Regions from separate parts of the Micromonospora sp. WMMD961 genome, predicted to be linked through region 2. Evidence: riboswitches for the same ligand, from Rfam matches in the RefSeq annotation. Region 2 holds a riboswitch; each other region holds the start of a gene.
What was found. A riboswitch is a leader RNA that binds a small molecule or an ion and turns the genes downstream of it on or off. The one in region 2 is predicted to bind cobalamin.
Positions count from the first base shown of each region.

Region 1: linked by a shared signal. The riboswitch ahead of O7614_RS22130 (hypothetical protein) and the one ahead of O7614_RS15080 (CbtB-domain containing protein) in region 2 are both predicted to bind cobalamin.
Region 3: linked by a shared signal. The riboswitch ahead of O7614_RS20790 (acyl-CoA thioesterase) and the one ahead of O7614_RS15080 (CbtB-domain containing protein) in region 2 are both predicted to bind cobalamin.

Region 1 covers NZ_JARUBJ010000002.1:4,904,072-4,910,592, reverse strand. Annotated here, with positions in the region: gene O7614_RS22150 (acyl-CoA dehydrogenase family protein) at 1-564, shown strand, start outside; gene O7614_RS22145 (hypothetical protein) at 568-1,626, opposite strand; gene O7614_RS22140 (MFS transporter) at 1,623-2,795, opposite strand; gene O7614_RS22135 (ABC transporter substrate-binding protein) at 3,082-3,981, shown strand; gene O7614_RS22130 (hypothetical protein) at 3,875-4,237, opposite strand; cobalamin riboswitch at 4,215-4,432, opposite strand; gene O7614_RS22125 (superoxide dismutase) at 4,739-5,353, shown strand; gene O7614_RS22120 (superoxide dismutase) at 5,361-5,621, shown strand; gene O7614_RS22115 (hypothetical protein) at 6,110-6,521, opposite strand, start outside.
Region 2 covers NZ_JARUBJ010000002.1:3,352,255-3,358,775, forward strand. Annotated here, with positions in the region: gene O7614_RS15055 (GH92 family glycosyl hydrolase) at 1-693, shown strand, start outside; gene O7614_RS15060 (hypothetical protein) at 811-993, opposite strand; gene O7614_RS32225 (hypothetical protein) at 1,110-1,517, shown strand; gene O7614_RS32230 (helix-turn-helix transcriptional regulator) at 1,514-1,726, shown strand; gene O7614_RS15070 (histidine phosphatase family protein) at 1,786-2,382, opposite strand; gene O7614_RS15075 (CbtA family protein) at 2,379-3,152, opposite strand; gene O7614_RS15080 (CbtB-domain containing protein) at 3,143-3,346, opposite strand; cobalamin riboswitch at 3,381-3,533, opposite strand; gene O7614_RS15085 (hypothetical protein) at 3,802-3,936, shown strand; gene O7614_RS15090 (ABC transporter permease) at 4,429-5,436, shown strand; gene O7614_RS15095 (ABC transporter substrate-binding protein) at 5,477-6,521, shown strand, end outside.
Region 3 covers NZ_JARUBJ010000002.1:4,587,674-4,594,194, forward strand. Annotated here, with positions in the region: gene O7614_RS20770 (ABC transporter ATP-binding protein) at 1-367, shown strand, start outside; gene O7614_RS20775 (ATP-binding cassette domain-containing protein) at 364-1,044, shown strand; gene O7614_RS20780 (HD domain-containing protein) at 1,432-2,010, shown strand; gene O7614_RS20785 (zinc-dependent alcohol dehydrogenase family protein) at 2,241-3,227, opposite strand; gene O7614_RS20790 (acyl-CoA thioesterase) at 3,394-3,906, opposite strand; cobalamin riboswitch at 4,026-4,240, opposite strand; gene O7614_RS20795 (copper resistance protein CopC) at 4,369-6,471, shown strand; gene O7614_RS20800 (aldo/keto reductase) at 6,493-6,521, opposite strand, start outside.

The DNA.
Region 1 (6,521 bases), 1.6 Mb from region 2:
CGCATCGTGCGGGAACTGCCCGTTCTCGGCGCCGGCGGCCAGTACGAGATCGCCCTCGACGACGTTCGTGTTCCCGCCGATCACCTCCTCGGCGAGCCAGGCCAAGGGCTCCACATCGTCGGGGAGCGACTCGCGCTCGGCCGGACCCTGCGCTGCCTACGCTGGCTCGGCCAGGCGCAACGCGCCCATGACCTCATGCTGACCCGGCTGACCACCCGCCACGCCCACGGTGGCCCCCTTTCCGAGCAGCAGCTCCTGCACGGCCTCGTCTTCGACAGTCACGCCGACCTCGCCGCCGCCCGTGCGCTCACCCACGCCGCGGTCGACGCGCTCACCAACGGCGGCGACACCCGCATCGCCGTCGGCACCGCCAAAGTGGTCACCGCCCGCGCCCTCTGCGCCATCGTCGACCGGGCCACCCAGGTGCACGGCGCCGAAGGACTCACCGACGACACCCCGCTACCGATGCTGGCCCGCACCGCCCGCGCGGCCCGGATCCTCGACGGCCCCGACGAGCTGCACATCACCACCGTGGCCCGCCGCCTACTCCGCCGAGGGCACTGACCACTACCAGGGATGCTCCCGCACCCGGCGGGTGAGCACGGCGAGGACGGCAGCCAGAAAATAGCTTCCCCAGACCAGCTCGTGCCGGACGGCGACACCGCCGGCGAGGTCATAGCAGCCGCCTCGCAGCACTCCGTCACCGTCGAGGTGATGACCCACCACGTCGCTCACGATCGCACGGGCCGTCGCACCCCAGGCATCGTCGGCGGTCACCTCGGACAGGGTGAGCAGGCCGGCCGCAGCGATCACCGCCGCCGAGGTGTCCACCGGCGATGCAGGTCGCCCGAGCACCGCAACCGGCACCTGCTGCCCGAACCGCGCAAGCCACCAGCGAGCCACCCGACAGCCCGCATCGGTGAAGCCGCCGCCCCACCGGCGCGCGGCCACCGCCACGCCCAACAGACCCCACGCCTGCCCCCGCGCCCAACCATCCGAGAACTCGGCCCCGCCGACCGGCATGCCGTCGGGGCTCAGGACCGCCTCCGGGCGTATGCCGCCGTCAGCGCCCACCAGCAGTTCGACGTGCCGTTCGACATGGGTTCGGGCCAGGCTGTCCAGGTCGTGTGCGCCCGCGTCAGCGGCCATCGCGAGCAGCGACACGGTCCCCGCCAACGCGTCCACGCCCGCCCGGGGGGTCGGACCCGCACCGAACGCACCACCCACCGGCACCAACCCCAGTCCAGGGTCGAAGCTGTCGGCCAGCGCGGCGGCCCCGTCGCGGGCGACCCGCCCGGCGAGCACGTCCCCGCACAGCCGGTGGCCCTGGCCCGCGCCGTACCAGAACGTCATCCCCCGGGTCACCGTGTCATCACCCGCCCGGGGGGCGAGTCGAAGCGTCCAACGCCGAGCGGTGTTCCGGTCCGCGGGCAGCCCGGTCACGGCGGCCCTGAGCCACCACCACCCGGCCCAGAAACCACCTGTCCACGACCCGCGACGTGTCGACACCCAGTCACCGGAGTCCGGATCCGCGTACAGCGGAAACCGGTCGCCCACCTGCGCGGCGACGACCGTCACCCGCCCCAGCAACGCATCCAACGCGGCGCGCAGGTCACCGTCGTTCACGCCGCGACCTTCGGCTGGGCGCTGGCGGAGCGCACCCGCATCGCGAGCAACGCCGTGCCGGCGAACACCGCCGCGACCACCAGCCACGCCGCCCCCCACCCGCCGGCGTCGGCGCACCAACCGACGGCGGTCGGCCCGACGACGAAGCCGCCGAAGAAACCCACCGACACCAGCCCTGACGCCTGCCCCAGGGCCTTGCCTCGACGCAGCACCATCAGCATCGACAGCGCGTTCGCCGCCGTCGCCGATCCGCCGACCACCACCGCGCCGATCCAGACCAGACCGGCCCAGACATGATCCGCCGAGAGCACCAGCAGGATCCCGACGACTGCCGCCGCAGCCAGCCCTGCCAGGGCAACGGTCACCTCCGCAGTCCGGTCAGCCCAGCGGCCCCACCACACGCGGGCCAGCAGACCCGTCACGCCGAACGCGGCGAGCAGAGCTCCGCCCGTACCCGTGCCCAGGCCCAGCCGCTGGGTCGCGTAGAGCGGAAGGTAGGTGTTCACCGCCGCCAGCCCGGTGCCCAGCAACAGCGAGAACGCCACCAACCAGGCCAACCAACCGGTCGGTGCCGACAGCCGCCACCATGAGCCGGCCGCTACCCGGCGCGCGACAGTCGGAACCGACCACCACACCGCGATCACCGTCGCCAGCGGGACCAACGCCGACACCCGCAACGCCACCCGCCAGTCGGCCAGAGCAGCCACCGCCGGCAGTACGAGCCCGCACGTGAACGCCGCCAACTGCACCCCCGCCTGCTTCACCCCGATGGCGCTACCCCGACGCTGCGGCGGAACCGCGCCGGAGACCAACACATTCGTCGCCGGATTGGCCAGTGCCTGCCCCACGCCCGCCACCGCCACCGCCACCAGAAGCCACCCGTAACCGGGCGCCGCGGACGCGCCGAGCAGGGCCACCAGCACGGCCACGCACATCGCCAGAAGTCCCCGCCGCGCTCCACCCAGGTCGATCAGGTGCCCGGCGATGAGAGACACCACCGCCGCGACCGCGAAGGACACCGTCACCACGGCACCCACCGCCGTTCGGGACAGACCCAGGTCGGCAACCAGGAACGGGGCCAACGCCGATGTGGCGTACAGCGCCGTCATCGACGTGGCCATCGCCGCCGTCGCCACACCCGTCGGAGCCCACCACCGCTCAGCCGTCATCACACGCCCCGTTCCGGTCTGACACCACGTCCGTCGAGTATCAGTCGGGCGACGGCAGACGCCAGTTCCCGTAGCCGCAAGAAGTGTCGACCAGTGCCTGCTCGGGATACACGAGAGTCTGGCCGACGTCGCCCCCGTCGACGACCCGGCGGCCCGTACGTCGACTGTCGCCCGTTGGGTCGTGGCGCGATCACGGGAGCTGCCGCAGGGTCGTTCGTCAGATGCAGGGGGTGCCACGCGCTGTCGGAGTGGACGCGGCTTGGTCGTGCCTGGTAGGCAGGCGGGTGTGCGGATCGTCTCACTGCTGCCGGCGGCCACGGACATCGTGGCCATGCTCGGCCTGACCGGGTATCTGGTCGGCCGCACGCACGAGTGTGACTGGCCGCCGGGGGACCTGGCCGGTGTTCCGGTGGTGACCGGAACGTCTCTGCCCGAGGCGTTGACGAGCCGGGAGATCTCAGCGGCGATCGCCGGCGACGCGCACCGAGGATCGTCGTTGTACCAGCTCGACGTGACGACGCTGGAGGACCTGAAGCCGGATCTGATCCTGACCCAGGACCTGTGCGACGTGTGCGCGGTCTCCTATGCCCGGGTGAATGACGCGGTTCGGTTGATCGACCTCGACACCAGGGTGGTGTCGCTGGAGGCGAGGACCATCGGCGGGATACTGGACACGGTCGGCGCCGTAGCCGCCCTGACCGGCACGACCGGCAGGGCGGCGGAGATCCGGGCGGACGCCGAGCGTCGTCTCGGCGCGCTGCCCGGCGCGCTGCCCGGCGCGCCTACGGTGCTGTTCGTCGAGTGGCTCGACCCGTTGATGCCGGGCGGGCACTGGGTGCCGGAGCAGATCACCCTCGGGGGTGGACGGCCTTTGCTGCTCGGCCCGGGGGCGCACAGCACCCCACATCAGTGGTCGGTGGTCGCCGACCTGGCTCCGGACGTGGTGGTGTTCGGGCCGTGTGGGTTCACGCCCGAACGGACCATCGACGAGCTGTCCGTGGCAGCCGGGCAACCCGGCTGGGTCGACCTGCCTGCGGTTCGTCGGGGCCAGGTGTGGGTGGTCGACGGGCCCGCCTACTTCAACCGCCCCGGCCCGAGGGTCGTCGACGGTGCGGAGATCCTCGCCGCCATCCTCGCCGGCCGCCCGGATTCCCGCGCTCGTCAGGTTTCCGCCGGCGTAGGTTGACGCCGCCTGGCCGACGCGGGCATCGTCGCACGCCAGGGTGGGGCGGCGGCGTGCCGCGCCGCCCCACCCTGCGCTCAGGTGAGCGTGCTTCGGACCTCGGCGGCGCCAGCGACGAGGCGGGCAGCACCTCGCCGAACTCGGAGTAGCACAGGTGGGTGTGGATCTGGGTAGCGTCGGCGACTCCGCTGGCGGCGAGCCGGAACGCCTCGCCCTGACCCTCCCGGGGGGCCGACGGCGGCGCACGTGGTGCGGGCAGGTCTTCGGACGCGCGGGCGTGACCGGGGCGAACCGATCTCCTACTGGCCGTCGCTTCCCAGACGCTCACGCGTCCAGTGCGTATTACGGCGGTCGTGCCCACTCACCGCTGCGGGGCAGTCGCGGTGTCGCACTGGGTGCCCTCTCACGACGTCGCACCGAGACGGTGCGGCGAACCAGCACTGCCGACCATCGTACGGCCGTGAGCTGATCCTCGGTGCCGCAGGCTTATCAGACCCTCGACACGACTCGACCGGTTTCGGGGCTCCTCGGCAGCGACGGCGCGCCAACCCAGGTCGCCGAGCTGGGCGAGATCGTCTGGGTGTTCCTCCGAACCCCTGTTTTAGGCCGAGTCCGAGTGGCCAGCACGCCGACGCCAGCGTCCGCGCCGACGTGCTCGACGTGCGCGGGCCGATCAAGTCACGTCCCCCGACGACATCCAGACCCTTGTTGCAAGATAATGGCAACAGCCAAACTAAGGCAGCACTGAGAGGAAGTATTCATGGCCGTGTACAACCTGCCCGACCTGCCCTACGACTACGGCGCACTCGAACCCGCCATGTCCGGCGAGATCCTGGAGCTGCACCACGACAAGCACCACGCCGCGTACGTCAAGGGCGCCAACGACGGGCTCGACCGGCTCGCCGAGGCCCGCGACAAGGGCGACTACGCGACGCTGGTCGGGTTGGAGAAGACGTTCGCGTTCAACCTGTCCGGGCACGTACTGCACTCGATCTTCTGGAACAACCTGTCCCCCGACGGCGGCGATCGTCCCGACGGTGAGTTGGCGGCGGCGATCGACGAGCACTTCGGCTCGTTCGACGGGTTCGCCGGTCAGTTGTCCGCGGCGACCAAGGGTGTGCAGGGTTCGGGTTGGGGTGTGCTGGCCTGGGAGCCGCTCAGCCAGCGGCTGATCGTGGAGCAGGTCTACGACCACCACGGCAATGTCGGACAGGGCTCCACCCCGATCCTGGTGTTCGACGCCTGGGAGCACGCCTACTACCTGCAGTACCGCAACGTCCGCCCGGACTACGTGGACCGGCTGTGGAACCTGGTCAACTGGACCGACGTGATCTCCCGCTTCGACGCCGCCCGCGCCGCCACCCCGAAGATCTGACCCGGGCGTGAGCGGGTACACCCCCGAGGCGGCCGAGATCGTCCAACGCGCCGCCGGGGTCATCGCCGCCAAGCATCGCGGTGATCTCGCCGGCGCGGAGGAACTGATGTCGGCGTTCAGCTCCGAGCAGGCCCGCACTCTCGGCTTTTACCTGCTGGCCGATCTCGCTCTGGGCCTGGTGAAGGCGCAGAGCGGCCAGTCGATGGACGACCTGGTCCGGGAGCTGTCCCTGCTCCTGGCCGAGACTGCCCAGTCCCCGCCAGCATGATGATCCGCTGGGTTCCGCCCACGGGCGGAACCCAGCGGGCAGCCGCAACGCCCACCGCCCAGCCAGAGGGTCCCGATGCGCCGAAAGATCGAACACCGTGTCGGGACTGTGGACGGGCAGCCGATGATCGTGCTGACAGCGGCCGACTTCGAGCGGCTCGACGCCGCCCGTCGGCAACTCGGTGCCAGTGAGGCCCAAGCGCATCAGCTTCGCCAGCAGTTGAAGGACACCCGACGTCGAGTAGCCCGCCTGGAGGGCCTGCTCGCGGCGTGCGCAAGCCTCGGGCTACCGGGCCCGGACGCAGGCCGTCGCTGTCCTCACCAGAGTGACGACCTGGTTAGTTGATCAACCCGATGTTCAGGTCGTGGTCTGTCCGGCGCACCGTTCGCGGTTCACCTCGTCATCCTCACCTGAGCGGCGGCGGACGGTTCGACCGGCGGATGGTCAGCGACGGCCGGGCCGCCGCTGACCATCGCGCTACCCGGCGCTCAGGCGCCGTAGCGCAGGTAGATCGTGTCGCCGACGGTCACGGTCGTGCCGCGGGTCGCGGTGACCGGGGAGCCGCCGTCGCGGGCGACCTTCCAGGTCGAGGAGCCGCTGTTGGCCAGGCCGTTGACAGCGGTGATGGTGCCGGTGCCGCTGGTCGGGTTGAGGGCCGTGACGCAGCCGCTCGGGGTGGCCGCGCCGACGGCGGCGTCCAGTACTGCGCCGAGGGTGGTGGTGGCGGCGGTCGGCGTCAGGGTGACCGCGCACGGCTTGATGCTGCCGCTGCCGTTGTCGATGATGACGGCGAGCCGGGTGGCGGTGCCGGCGGTGAATCCGCTCGCCGCGACCCAGGTGGGCGCGCCGGCGGTGACCGGCGTCGGGGGAGCGGCGGTGTAGCCGGCGCCGGCCAGGGCC
Region 2 (6,521 bases):
ACCATCGACGGGTCCGGTGCGATGAGCGGGCAGCACACCTATACCCGGGAGGGCGCCTACACGGTGCACGTCACCGCCTGGGACACGCAGTCCAGCAGCACCGAGGCGTTCACCGTGACCGTGGGGAGGGGTGGATCGCAGCCGGCGATCGCGCTCTCCGCGGCGGGCAGCGTCACCACCGGCGGTGCGATCACCGTCGACGGCAGCGGGTTCGCCGCCGGCGAGCAGGTGACCGTCAGCGTCGGCACCGACCCGGCCCGGACCACGAAGATCACGGCCTCCGCGAAGGGAACGGTCCGAGTTTCGGTTCCGACGTCCGACGACGCGCAGCCCGGCCGGTACGCGGTCACCGCGACCGGCGCGTCCTCCCGTACGCCGGCCACGGCCACCGTCCAGGTGACCGAGCAGGAACTGACGCGGACCTACCAGCCGAGGGTGGCGCTGTTGACGGCCTCGGGGCCGCGCGCAACGGCGATCACTGTCGACGGCTCCGGGTTCGTGCCGAACGAGGTGGTCACGATCGCCTTCGGCAACGGTGTCGCGCTCAGCACCGTGCGCGCGAACGGTGACGGTGTCATCTCCGGTACGACGGTGAGCGTGCCCGGATCGGCCAAGGCCGGGCCGACGAGCGTCACGCTGACCGGTGCGACGTCGGCGACGAAGGTGTCCCGACCGTTCACGGTCACCGGCTAGAACGGATTCGACGCGTAGGGCGGGCCGTGCTCACGGCCCGCCCTACGCCATTCGACCTCACGGGTTCGCTGGGACAGTCCGCGTCTCGATGCCGTACGGCCACGGCGCTCCTCGGGGTCAGTCGGGCAGCTCCCAGATGAACACGAGTCCTGCGGGCGTCGCCTGGAACGAGTGAAGAGTCCAGCCGTTCTCCGTGCCCTCGTCCAGGACGGGCTGAATCATCTCCTCGGCGATCCTGTCTTCATCCTTGGCGGTGAGCACAGCCTTGATGATCCTGTTCTGCGCCTTGTAACGGGCCATCGCTGCCTCCGTGAATCGTGGGAACGCCGCCGGAGTCAAGCATGCTTGACTCCGGCGGCTAAGGTCAAGCGTGCTTGACGCGACAACGCAGAGGGAGGGCCGTGGAAGCCTGCGACGTGACCACGAAATATCGGGACTCCAACCGGGCTGCTGTCCGGCTGGCGCTGTGGACGCTGGCCTGGGTGGTCAGCCTTGCCGCAGCCAGATTCGGCCCTGAATTGCTGCGGGAGGCGCAGAGGTCGCCAATGGCGAGCTGGATCCTGGTCGGAGTCAACGCTCTTGTCGGTGCCGCCTGGATCGTCGCTTTCGCGAGCTTTCTCCGAGCAATTGATGATCTCTGGCGCAAGGTCATGCAGGATTCGCTGGCGGTCACCCTCGGGGTGGGCTGGGTCGTCGGCTTCGCCTATGTCGCAGCCGACGCCGCCAGGCTCATCACCCACGACCTCAACATCGCACTCTTTCCTCTGCTCTTGGGGGTCGTCTACGTCGTCACGTCCGTCATCGGCTGGATCAGGTACCGATGAAGAACCGGATCGCCGCCCTCCGAGCCGAACAGGCGTGGACGCAAGCTGACCTGGCTCAGCGCGTTGGCGTCTCACGACAGTCGATCAACGCGATCGAGACCGGGAAGTTCGACCCGAGCCTGCCCGTCGCGTTCCGTCTGGCCAGGCTCTTCGGTCTGCCGATCGAACAGATATTTGTCGACGAGTCGACCGACACGCAGATGCCCTAGCCCAGGCGACCATCGCGGCCCGTGACACAGAGCCCGCCGAACAGCGGTGTGGCGATGGCTCAGGCCACCCGGGGCGGGCCCAGTCGGAGGTGCCAGCGCGACCCACGGCCGGTCAGCCGGACGATCGCCAACGGCTCCACGTCCACCTGCCGGTACGTCGCCAGGGGCAGGTCCAGGGCGTGCACGACCGCGACCCGGATCACCAGCGGGTGGGCGACTGCGGTGATCCGCTGGTGAGCGCCTCGTTGCCGGTCCAGCCAGCGACCGACGCGGTCCCGCAGGGCGGCGACGGATTGACCGCCGTGCGGTGCGGACTCCGGTTCGGACATCCATTCGTGCAGCGCCTGCGGTTGCTCGACGGCGATCTCCTCGATCGACCGCCCGGTCCAGTCGCCGTAGTCGCAGTCCGCCAACGCCGCCTCGATGGTGGGCAGCAACCCGAGCGCGTCGGCGGTCTGGGTGGCCGCCGCCGCCGGACTGGACAGGCAGGCGCGGTCCACGCCGAGGTGCCCACGTCGGTCCGGTCGATCCTGGGCCAGGGCGAGGGCGGCCCGCCGGCCGCCCTCGTCCAGGCCGTCGTCAGGCCCGCCGAAGCGGGCCTGACGCAGGGCGGTGGTGTGCGCGTGGGCGACCAGCCGGAGGCTGGTCGCGGTCACGTGCTCGGAAGTGCTGCGGCGGTCCGACGACGCCGGTCGTGGTGCATCAGGGCGCCGAACAGCAGACCGATCCCGGTCCAGAGCACCACCTGGGTGCCGAGGGAGGCCAGCCGGAAGTCCCACAGCAATGTCGCGGGGAAATCGGCGGGAACTTCCTGGAACGACGGAAGCACCACGTAGGACACCACGGTGACCAGCAGGAATCCGCCGACGGCCGCGGCGGCGCGCTGCCACAGCGGGGCCTGGGCGCCGACCGACCGGTAACCCAGCGAGCCCGCCCACACGGCGACCAGACCGAGCACCACCATCAGCAGGTAGGTGACGGTGCGTTGGTCGATGGTGGCCGGGTCGCCGACCGCCGGCGGGTTCGCCGGGTACTTGAGGAACGGCACGATCACCGCGCCGAGCAGCGCCGCGCCGGCCAGCAACAGGGCCGACCGTCCGTCGTCGTAGCTGCGCCGTCGGCGTGACAGCAGGACGTACGCGGTGGCCAGCAGACCGCCCATCGCGGCACCGAACAGGCCGGTGGCCAGGAACAGGCCGCTGCGCTGCCCGTTGCGGCTGACCAGGGCGTCCTCGTGGTCGTGCGCGCCCGCGACGGGCTCGGTGTGCGCCGACGCCGCCTCCTCGATGGCGATGGCCGCCTCGACGTGCGGTTCGCCCGCGACATAGGCGAACGTCCCGGCGAGCAGCCCGGCGATCAGGCCGGCGAGCAGCCCGCGGACGAGGACGGTGACGAACGGGGGAGCGGTGCTGGCGTTCAGTGGCACGGAACACCCAGCAGGTGCCGGCCGTCGTGCATCAGCTCGTGCAGGTACATGCCATTGCGCGACACCGCACCCTGGTCGAAGGCGACGAGGTAGGCCAGCAGGGCGAGCGCGACGACGGTCGCCGTCACCGTCCACAACAGACGAGTGGTGCCAGCGGGGGTCACCAACGGCCGGCTGGACGTGGAACTGGACATGTGATCACAGACCTCCCCGGGGATGACGCGTCCCCATCGCAAGGCTGCGGACGACCGAGCGTCCTGGCTCGCGGCCCCTCGTCATGGGGGAACCGCTCACAGTGGCGCGACCGCGCCGGAATCACACCGGCTTCCCTCGCGTCGCCGCAGATAGTGGGTCGACGGTATCGGCGCCGCCTCAGGCGGTCAACCCGGCCACGGGCGCGGACGCGCCACCGGCCGACGCACAGGGGTTGGCGTCGGTACCGGCGGATCCGACACGGCGAAGGTGTACGCGGTCATCCGCGAGGGTGGCTGCGGAGTTTCGCCGCCGAGCCGAACACGACGGCGAAGCTCTCCGGCCTGGTGACCGAGGTGAGCGGTGGCCCCTGGACAGCGGCGGACCTGCGGCCGGCCGTCGAGCACGCGCTCGACGTGTTCGGGCCGGGCCGGCTGATGTTCGGCTCGGACTGGCGGTGTGTCTGCTCGCCACCTCGTACACCCGCTGGGTGCGGGTCCTCGGCGATCTGCTGGACCCACTGGCCGACGACGAGCGTGCGGCGATCTGGCGGCGGACAGCCTGCCGGGAGTACCGGCTTACGGCGTCGTGATCCGGCAGCGGCTCGCGGGCTGTGCCGTCGGCAGGTCTCGGCGAGACGGCCGTGCCCGCGACCGCCTCCGGGCATAGGATGTTATCGATAACATGCTCGCGTTGATCCACCGGAAGGTGCGAGGTGCGCATGGTCGTTGGGGCCGGACTCGCCGATCCGGTGTGGACCGTCGCTGGCCGATTGTCCGCCGGTCGCACGTCGGGCGGTCGGGTCCGTGCCACTCGGCCGCAGTTGTGCCGTTGTGATCAGACCTATGCGTCGGGCGGCGCTGGTAACGATGACAAAACATGGTTGTAAGACCTTGGCAACGCGCATTGGCGCATGGCATGGTAACGGCTGATCAAGGAAAACATCTGATCTATCGTCACGGTGAGGCAGGTTCAGGCCAGGCCCTCTCCTCTCTTGGGAGGCTCGGTCGCTCATAGGTGCTCGGCACCACGACGGGTCCTCCGTCGAGTGCTGGCCCCACGCTTGGGGAGGTCAGGTCCGACGATGAGTACCGTCGAGGCATCCGCCGGCACGCAGCGCGGCGAACTCGCTGACTGGTTCCGGGAGCGGATCTCCCACGCCGTCTCCGAGTTCACCGCCGCCACCGCGTTGGTCGTCCTGTTCGTCGCGTTGACCTTCGCGAGCCCCTACTTCCTGACGGCGGACAACCTCTTCAACATCGGGGCACAGACGGCGGTGATCGCCATCATCGCCACGGCGCAGACGATGATCATCATCACGAAGGGCATCGACCTGTCCGTGGGGTCGGTGGCCGCGCTCGCCGGCGTGCTGGGCGCGATGGTCGTCCGCGACCTCGGCTTCTCCCTCTGGGCCGCGACGGCGGTCGCGATCGGCGTCGGCGCACTGGCCGGGCTGTTGAACGGGCTGCTGGTGACGGCGGCCCGGATACCGCCGTTCATCGCGACGCTGGGCACGATGTCCGTCGGCCGCGGTCTCGTCTTCATCATCACCGGCGCGGTCGGCGTCTACGGCCTGCCCCGGTCGTTCCAGCTGCTGGGCAACGGAGAGATCATCGGTGTTCCGTTCGCCGTCGTGATCACCGTCCTCGTGGCCGTCGGGGTCGCCTTCCTGCTCTCGCAGACCCGCTTCGGTCAGTACACCTACGCGATGGGCTCCAACCTGGAGGCCGCGCGCCGCTCCGGCATCCGGGTGGGACGTCACCTGACCGGGGTGTACGTGCTGGCGGGCGTGCTGGTCGGGCTCGGTGGCATGATCGCCGCCTCCCGCGTCAACTCCGGCCAGCCGAACTACGGGATCTCGCTGGAGCTCGACGTGATCGCCGCCGCGGTCATCGGCGGAGCCAGCCTTTTCGGGGGCCAGGGTCGGATCGTCGGGACGATCATCGGTGCCTTCCTCATCGCCCTGGTGCGCAACGGGGCCGTCCTGCTCGACATCAGCATCCACTACCAGCAGGTGATCGTCGGCCTGATCATCTGGGCCGCCGTCTACTTCGACCAGTACCGCCGCCGGCGGCTGGAATCGCGGGGTTGACATGCCATTCCACGAGTCCGAACGAGGAAGGACACACACCATGGCACACACCACCACCAGCCGACCGGAGCGCAAGCCCCTCCTGCGTGCACAGGCCATCCTGGCCGCGGTCGCGGCCACCGCACTGCTCAGCGCCTGCGGCGGCGTCGAGGTCCGGGACGGCGGAGACGGCGCGACCAAGGACGCGAGCGGCCCGTTGAAGCTCGCCGTCGTACCGAAGGCCGTCGGAGCCGACTACTGGAACACGGTGAAGGCGGGCGCGGAGTGTGCCGCGCAGCGCGCGGGGGACGTCACCGTCCAGTGGGACGGGGTGACCACCGAGACCGACGTCGAGGGCCAGGTCAACCTGATCCAGAACTTCGTCACCAAGAAGGTCGACGGCATCGTCTACGCGGCCACCGACTCCAGCGCGCTGGCGCCGGCCACCGACCAGGCGCTCGCCGCCAACATCCCGGTCGCGATGATCGACTCCGGCACCAGCCCGCAGCCGTCGGGCGTGCCGCTCTTCGCCACCGACAACCGCGCGTCGGCGACCGAGGCGGCGAAGCTGCTTGCCACCGAGTTGGGCCCCGGCAACCACGACGTGGCCCTGGTCGAGTTCCAGCCCGGGTCGCAGACCAACACCGAGCGGGTCGACGGCTTCAAGGCCGGCCTCGCCCAGTTCCCCAACCTGAAGCTGGTCGGCCAGCAGCCCAGCCGCAGTGACGTCAACGAGGCGCGGCGGGTCACCGAGAACATCCTCACCGCCAACCCCAACCTCAAGGGCATCTTCGCGGCCAACGAGCCGAGTGTGCTCGGCGCCGCGCAGGCCATCCAGGCGGCGGGCAAGTCGGGCAAGGTGGTCATCATCGGTTGGGACGCCGCCCCCGACGAGGTGGCCGGGCTGCGCAGCGGTCAGATCTCAGCGCTGGTCGTGCAGAACCCGTTCAAGATGGGCTACTTCGGCGTCGACAAGATGGTCAAGCACCTCCGGGACAAGGCACCACTGGCGTCGGCCGACACCGGCGTCACGTTCGTCACCAAGGAGAACATCGACTCGGCGGAGATCAAGGCGGTGCTCGAGCCCAGCTGCGCCAACCCTCCGG
Region 3 (6,521 bases), 1.2 Mb from region 2:
CCGCCGCTGCGACAACGGATCGGCCGTCGTCCTCATCACGCACGACCTGGCCGCCGCGCAACGGGTCGCCGACACCGTCGCCGTCATGTACGCCAGCCGCGTCGTGGAACACCGGGATGCGGAACCGCTCTTCACCGCGCCAGCCCACCCGTACGCGGCGGCGCTGCTCGACGCCCTGCCGGACCGCGCCTTCCGGCCGGTGCCCGGCGACCCGCCGATGCTCACCGCGCTGCCTCCGGGCTGCGCCTTCGCGCCCCGCTGCCCGCACCGCACCGACACCTGCGCGATCCAACCACCGCCGACACCGGTCGCCGGTGACGGCACTGTCGTCTGCCACCACCCGATCCACACCGGAGCCGTCGCGTGACCAGCCAGCAGCACCTACTCGCCGACGAGGTCACCGTCGGATACGGCCGTCAGGTCGTGCTCGACGGCGTCACGGTGCGGGTCGATCGGGCCGAGACGGTCGGACTTCGCGGCCCGTCCGGCTGCGGCAAGTCGACACTGGTCCGGGTCCTGGCCCTGCTGCACCGCCCGGACCACGGCCAGGTCAGCATCGACGGCACGCCGGTCCACGGAGTGCGCTACGCCGTGCCGGTCGACCTGCGGACCCGCGTCGCCGTCCTCTTCCAGAGCCCGCGCGCCGCCGCCGATCCCCGGCTGAGCCTCGACGACCTGATGGCCGAACCGCTCCGCGCCGTCCGAACGCCCGAGTCGACGGTCCGGGAGCGGGTGGCCGAACTCGCCGACCTCGTCGGCCTCACCGCCGACCTGCGCGGCCGACGCCCACACGCGGTGTCCGACGGGCAACTACAACGGGCCTGCCTCGCCCGCGCCCTCGTACACCGGCCGGACTACCTGCTCTGTGACGAGGCCACGGCGATGCTGGACGCCTCGACCCAGGCGCACGTCGCCGCCGTCATCCGCGACTACCAGCGCACCCAGCGGGCCGGCGTCCTGGTCATCAGCCACGACCAGACGCTGATGGACCGCTGGTGCGACCGGATCGTCGACCTCGCTGGTGCAGCGAGGGCACACGCCTGACCCTCGGTGCGGTGCGGTACGTTGCGAATGCCGGGGCAGCGGGCGATCGGCGTCAGCTGTCATCGCGGCCGCTCAGGCGCGACAGTTCAACCGACGTCGGCGGAAACCCGCCGAGCGCGGGAGTCTGGACGGCCAGCGAGGATGCCGGCGAGGATCTCCGCGCCGTCGACGACCCTCGGGCCGGGGCGGTCGAAGTAGGCGGCCGACAGGTGTCCATGCTTGTGTTGGCGGACCTGTTCGTCCCAGACCTCCTGGTCGTAGTCCGGGTCCGGTGGGATCCACTTATGGGAGCCGTCGCTGTAGTGGAACTTCTCGTCGCCGGGCCGCAGGAACCTCTATCGTCTACAGCCTGCGGGCGGACGGACTCACCGGCACAGGGACGGGCAGATGACCGACGACCACGACGCCGCCGGAGCGATGAACTTCATCTTCGAAGCCGGCGTCCTCAAACGCGCCGCCCGCACCGGCTGGTGGTTCGCTGGCGTCAAGCAACCCGAGTCCATCGCCGAGCACTCCTTCCGAACGGCGCTCATCGGAATGATGCTCGCCGCCATGGAGGGCGCCGACCCAGCCCGAGTGTCGATGCTCTGCGTCCTGCACGACACCCAGGAAACCCGAATCACCGACATCCCACACATCGCCAAGCGCTATCTCACCGCCGTACCCAACACCGCCGTCACCGCCGACCAGGTCGCCGCCTGCCCACCGGCCGTCGCCGACGTCATCACCGCCGCAGTCGTCGAATACGAAGCCGGCGAGACACTAGAAGCTGTCGTCGCTCGTGACGCTGACAAGCTGGAATGCCTCGTCCAAGCCGTCGAGTACCGCCACCAAGGCGTCGACAACGTGCAGCGCTGGATCGACAGCTCACGAGCCGCCCTGAAGACCGCCAGCGCCCACCGCCTTGCCGACGCCGCCCTCAGCGGACAACCCCTGGCCTGGCTCACTCCCACGGCACAGGAGTAAGTGTTCAAGACGTGGCGTTGTATTGATCTCGGTGGGCGGCGAAGGCGATCAAAGCGGGCATCACACCTCTCAACCTGGGACGCAGGCAGTCAACGTTGGTCAACCTCTGTCGCTGCCGATCCACCTTCGACGGCCTGACGACGGCATGATCTTGGTGGCCCAGCACAACTAGCTCCGTCGATCGGCTCCTCGCAGAGCTAGACTCCTTCGTCCCGAACGAACAGCTCTGCTCAACCGGCGACGTCCACGACGACCTTGCCCTCGGCGGTGCCGTCGGCGACCAGCCGGTGGGCGTCCATGACCGTGTCGAGCGTGAACGTGCGTGGATCCAGTCGCGGGCGCAGGGCACCGGCGTCGGCCAGCGTCGCGATCTCGCGCAGGATGTCGCCGTGGTGTTCGCGGCCCCGTCCGGTGAGCATCGGCAGCAAAGTGAACACGCCGGAGTAGGTCGCGCCACGAAACGACAGCGGGGCGAGCGAGTGCGACCCCCAACCCAACGCGCTGACGACGTGCCCGTGATAGGTGCGTACCGCCGCGAACGACGCGTCGAGCGTCGCGCCACCGACGTTGTCGACGACGACGTCGAACCCCTCGCCGCCGGTGTGCCTCTCGACGTACTCCTCCACCGTGGTCGAGGTGTAGTCGATCGGCACGGCGCCCAGGCTCTCGATCACCCGCATGCTCGCCGGCCCGCCCGTGGCGTACGCCTCGGCGCCGCGCGCCTGGGCAAGCTGCACGCCCACGTATCCGACCCCGCCGGCACCGCCGTGCACCAGCACCTTCTGCCCGGCGCGGACCCCCGCCCGGTCGACCAGCCCCTCCCAGGAGGTAACCGCCGCCAGTGGCAACGCGGCGGCCTCCCGCATCGACAGACTGCTCGGTTTGCGGGCCAGCAGCCGGGCGTCCACGGCGGCGTACTCGGCCAGCGAGCCCTGCAAGTCGCCCACTCCCCCGCACAGCCCGTACACCTCGTCTCCCGGCGCGAACCCGGCCACCTCCGCGCCGACCGCAGCGACGACGCCGGCCAGGTCCAGTCCGAGCACCGCGGGCGGCTGGACCCGCGCGTGCGCGGCCTTTCCTGCCTGGATCTTCGTGTCGAGTGGGTTGACCCCGCTGGCGATGATCCGCACCAGCACCTGCCCCGCCCCGGGAGCGGGCTGATCGACGTCCTCCACCGTCAGTGGACTGTCGAACTCCCGCAGCACCGCAGCGCGCATGACGGTTCACACCCTCCGTGATCGATACATCACCTGGACGCTATCCAATTGGGTTGCCGGCCGGGCGACATCCGAGTTGTCCTGCGTCCGCATCCGGCGTGCCCGGCCGGACGACGATCGCGGCGAGCTACCCGAGGAAGGTCGCAACGGGCGGTCCGAGAACCTCTCAGCCGTCCTCGGCGCCGTCGAGCAGCGCCCGCCGCAAGGCCAACCGGTGCTCCCGACGGATCTCCGCCTCGCGGTAGCGCCTCCGGTCCCCGTCGGTCTCGGGTAGCAGCGGCGGCACCGTCCTCGGCTGGCCGTCGTCGTCGATGGCGACCATGACCAGGTGGGCGGTGGCCACGTCGGTGGGCGGCACGGCCCGGTCCCAGCGGTCGGCGGTGACCTTGACCGCGACCTCCATCGAGCTGCGTCCGGCCCAGGTGATGCGGGCGTCGACGTGCACGACGTCACCGACCCGCACCGCGCGCAGGAACGCGGTCTCGTCGATCGCGGCGGTGACCGCCGGCCCGTCGGAGTGCCGGGCGGCGACCACCCCGGCCACCGAGTCGATGAGGTTGAGGATCCGGCCGCCGTGCACCGTACCCATCAGGTTGGTGTGGTGCTGGTCCATGATCTGCGACAGGGTCAGGTGCGACGCCGACGGCGCTCGGCCGGCGATCGTGGCGGTGTCGTGCACAGCGGTAGTCCGTCCCTCGGGAAACCACACCACCGGAACGCGGAAACACTGACGAGCACGCGCCGACGGACGGCACGTCACCCGCTGAGCCCACCCGCGAGGCCGACGGCGGCGCACACGGTCGTGTACGCAGCGCAGGCAGGTCTTCGGACTCGCGGGCCTGACCGGTCGCGCCGGTCTCCTACCGGCCGTCGCTTCCCAGGCCGACGGCCCAGTGCTGATGACGGCGTTCGTTCCCACTCACCGCTGCGGGGCAGTCCCGGACTTCCACCGGGTTCCCTCTTACGACGCCCCGCCGGTCACGACGGGACGAACCAGCGCCGCCCGCAGCATAGCTGGCCAGGGAAGTCGTGGCACCGGGGGCACAGCGCGGGGATACCAGCGCGGCGTCGTCAGCTTTTGCCATGTGAGGAAAAGATCGCCAGCTCTTGAAAAAAGCCTCACTCGGGTCAGGATATTCAGATGCGTCGTCTCCCTCAGACTCCGGGGCGGGTGCTCTCGGGTGTCCTCGCGCTCCTCCTCGCCTCGGCGGTCGCTCTCCTCGCGTCCGCCCAACCCGCCGCGGCTCACGGGACTCTCGCCATGTCCACGCCGGCGGGTGGGGCCACGGTGAGCGAGCCGTTGACGGCGGTGCAGCTCTTCTTCACGGAGAAGACCGCGCCCAACGCGTTCTTCACCGTCACCGCCCCGGGCGGCATCCGGGTCGACAACAGCTGGTCGTACGGGGAGCCGAAGCCGCTGGACAAGCCGGTACGGGAGTACTTCCTGGTCAACGGGCAGTTCGAGCCACGTGAGTACACGACCGGGTTCCCGTCGACGGTGGCCGTCAGCCACCTGCCGGCCAAGGGCCAGTACTCGGTGAGCTACCTGTCGGTCGCCTCGGACGGCGACACCGTGCGGGGCACGCTGACCTTCCGCTACAACGGGCCGGTGACGGCGGCGCCCAAGGGGTGGAGCCCGCCGACGACCCAGCCGGACCCGGCGCTGGTGGCCGCCACCGAGCAGCACGGGTCGTCCGGGCAGGCGTCGGCGGTGCCGACAACCTCGGCGCAGCCGGTGACCCAGCCGTCCGGGGCTGCGGTGGCCCCGCCGACCGGGCCGGCCGAGGAGCGCGATTCGGGAGCACTGGCCTGGGCCGGCTGGGCGGCGGCGATCGCGGCGCTCGTGGCGGCGGCCGGATTCGTCGTCTGGCGTCGCCGGACGGCGTCCACCGGCAAACCCACCGGCCGGGGCCGTACCGCACCGGGGACCTCAGGTCGACGCGGCGGCGGTGCGCGTACCACGAACAGGCCCGCCGGCAAGACCGGCGGGGGCAGGACCATCGCCGCGAAGACGGCCGCTGCCAAGACCTCCGCGGGCAAGGCCGGCGCGGCGAGCGGCGTCGGTGCGCAGCCCACGGGCGGTAAGCGGCGACCGGCCGCCGTGCCGGCGGCGCGTACCGGCAACGCGGTCGTCACGGCCCGCACGGGCGTCGCGGTCGACCCGACGCCCACCGACCAGGAACCGAAGGCCCTGGCCACCGCCGACCAGGAGACGAAGGCCCTCACCGCCACCGACGACGGGTCGACTGTCGACCGCGGGGCACGGCCCGACACGGACCTCGCCGCCGTGACACCCGGGTCCCGGCTGAGCAACGGCCACCTGGCGCTGCTCGTCGGCGGCCTGGTGGTAGCCCTGCTGGCCGGGTTCGGGCTGGCTCGCATCGGCACCGGCGACCAGAGCCCGGCGAACACCGCCCGCCAGCCGGCGGGCGCTCCGCCCGCCTCCGGGCAGGGCGTGTCCGCGACCGACGGGCACCAGCACCCGGCGGGCACCGGCCCGCACACGCACCGAGGTGACGGCGCGGCGGGCGAGACGCTGGCGACCGGAACGACGGTCAGCGCCGGCGGGTACACCCTGCAACCGCTGGAGCGGTCCCAACCCGCCGGGGTACGCGCCGACTACCGCTTCCGGATCGTCGGGACCGACCGGCAGCCGGCGACCCGCTTCACGGTCGTCCACGACAAGCCGTTGCACATGATCGTGGTCGGCCGCGACCTGAGCGGCTACCAGCACCTGCACCCGACGATGGCCCCCGATGGCACCTGGAGCGTCCCCCTGACGCTGGCCCAACCCGGCGGCTACCGCGTCTACGCCGACTTCTCCGTCACCGCGACCAACGGTGCGCAACTGCCTCTCGTGCTGGGCGTCGACCACACCGTGCCCGGGGCGCACACCCCCGCCGCTCTGCCGCCCACGCAGGCACAGGCGACCGCAGGGGCGTACGCGGTGTCGATGAACGGCACCCCGTCGGTGGGGGTGACGGTGCCGATGCAGTTCCAGGTCCAGCGCGCCGACTCAGCGACGCCCCCGCAGTTGGAGCGCTACCTGGGCGCGTACGGGCACCTGGTCGTGGTCCGCGAGGGCGACCTCGGCTACGTGCACGTCCACCCCGAGCAGGAGCTGGTCGACGGAACTGTCCAGTTCTGGCTGACCGCGCCCAGCTCGGGCCGGTACCGGGCCTTCTTCGACTTCCAGGTGGACGGGAAGGTGCACACCGCCGAGTACACGATCAACGTGCCCTGAGCCCGGAGCTTTCTCCCTGCTTCACTTCTCGCTGTCGAGGAGGGACATCA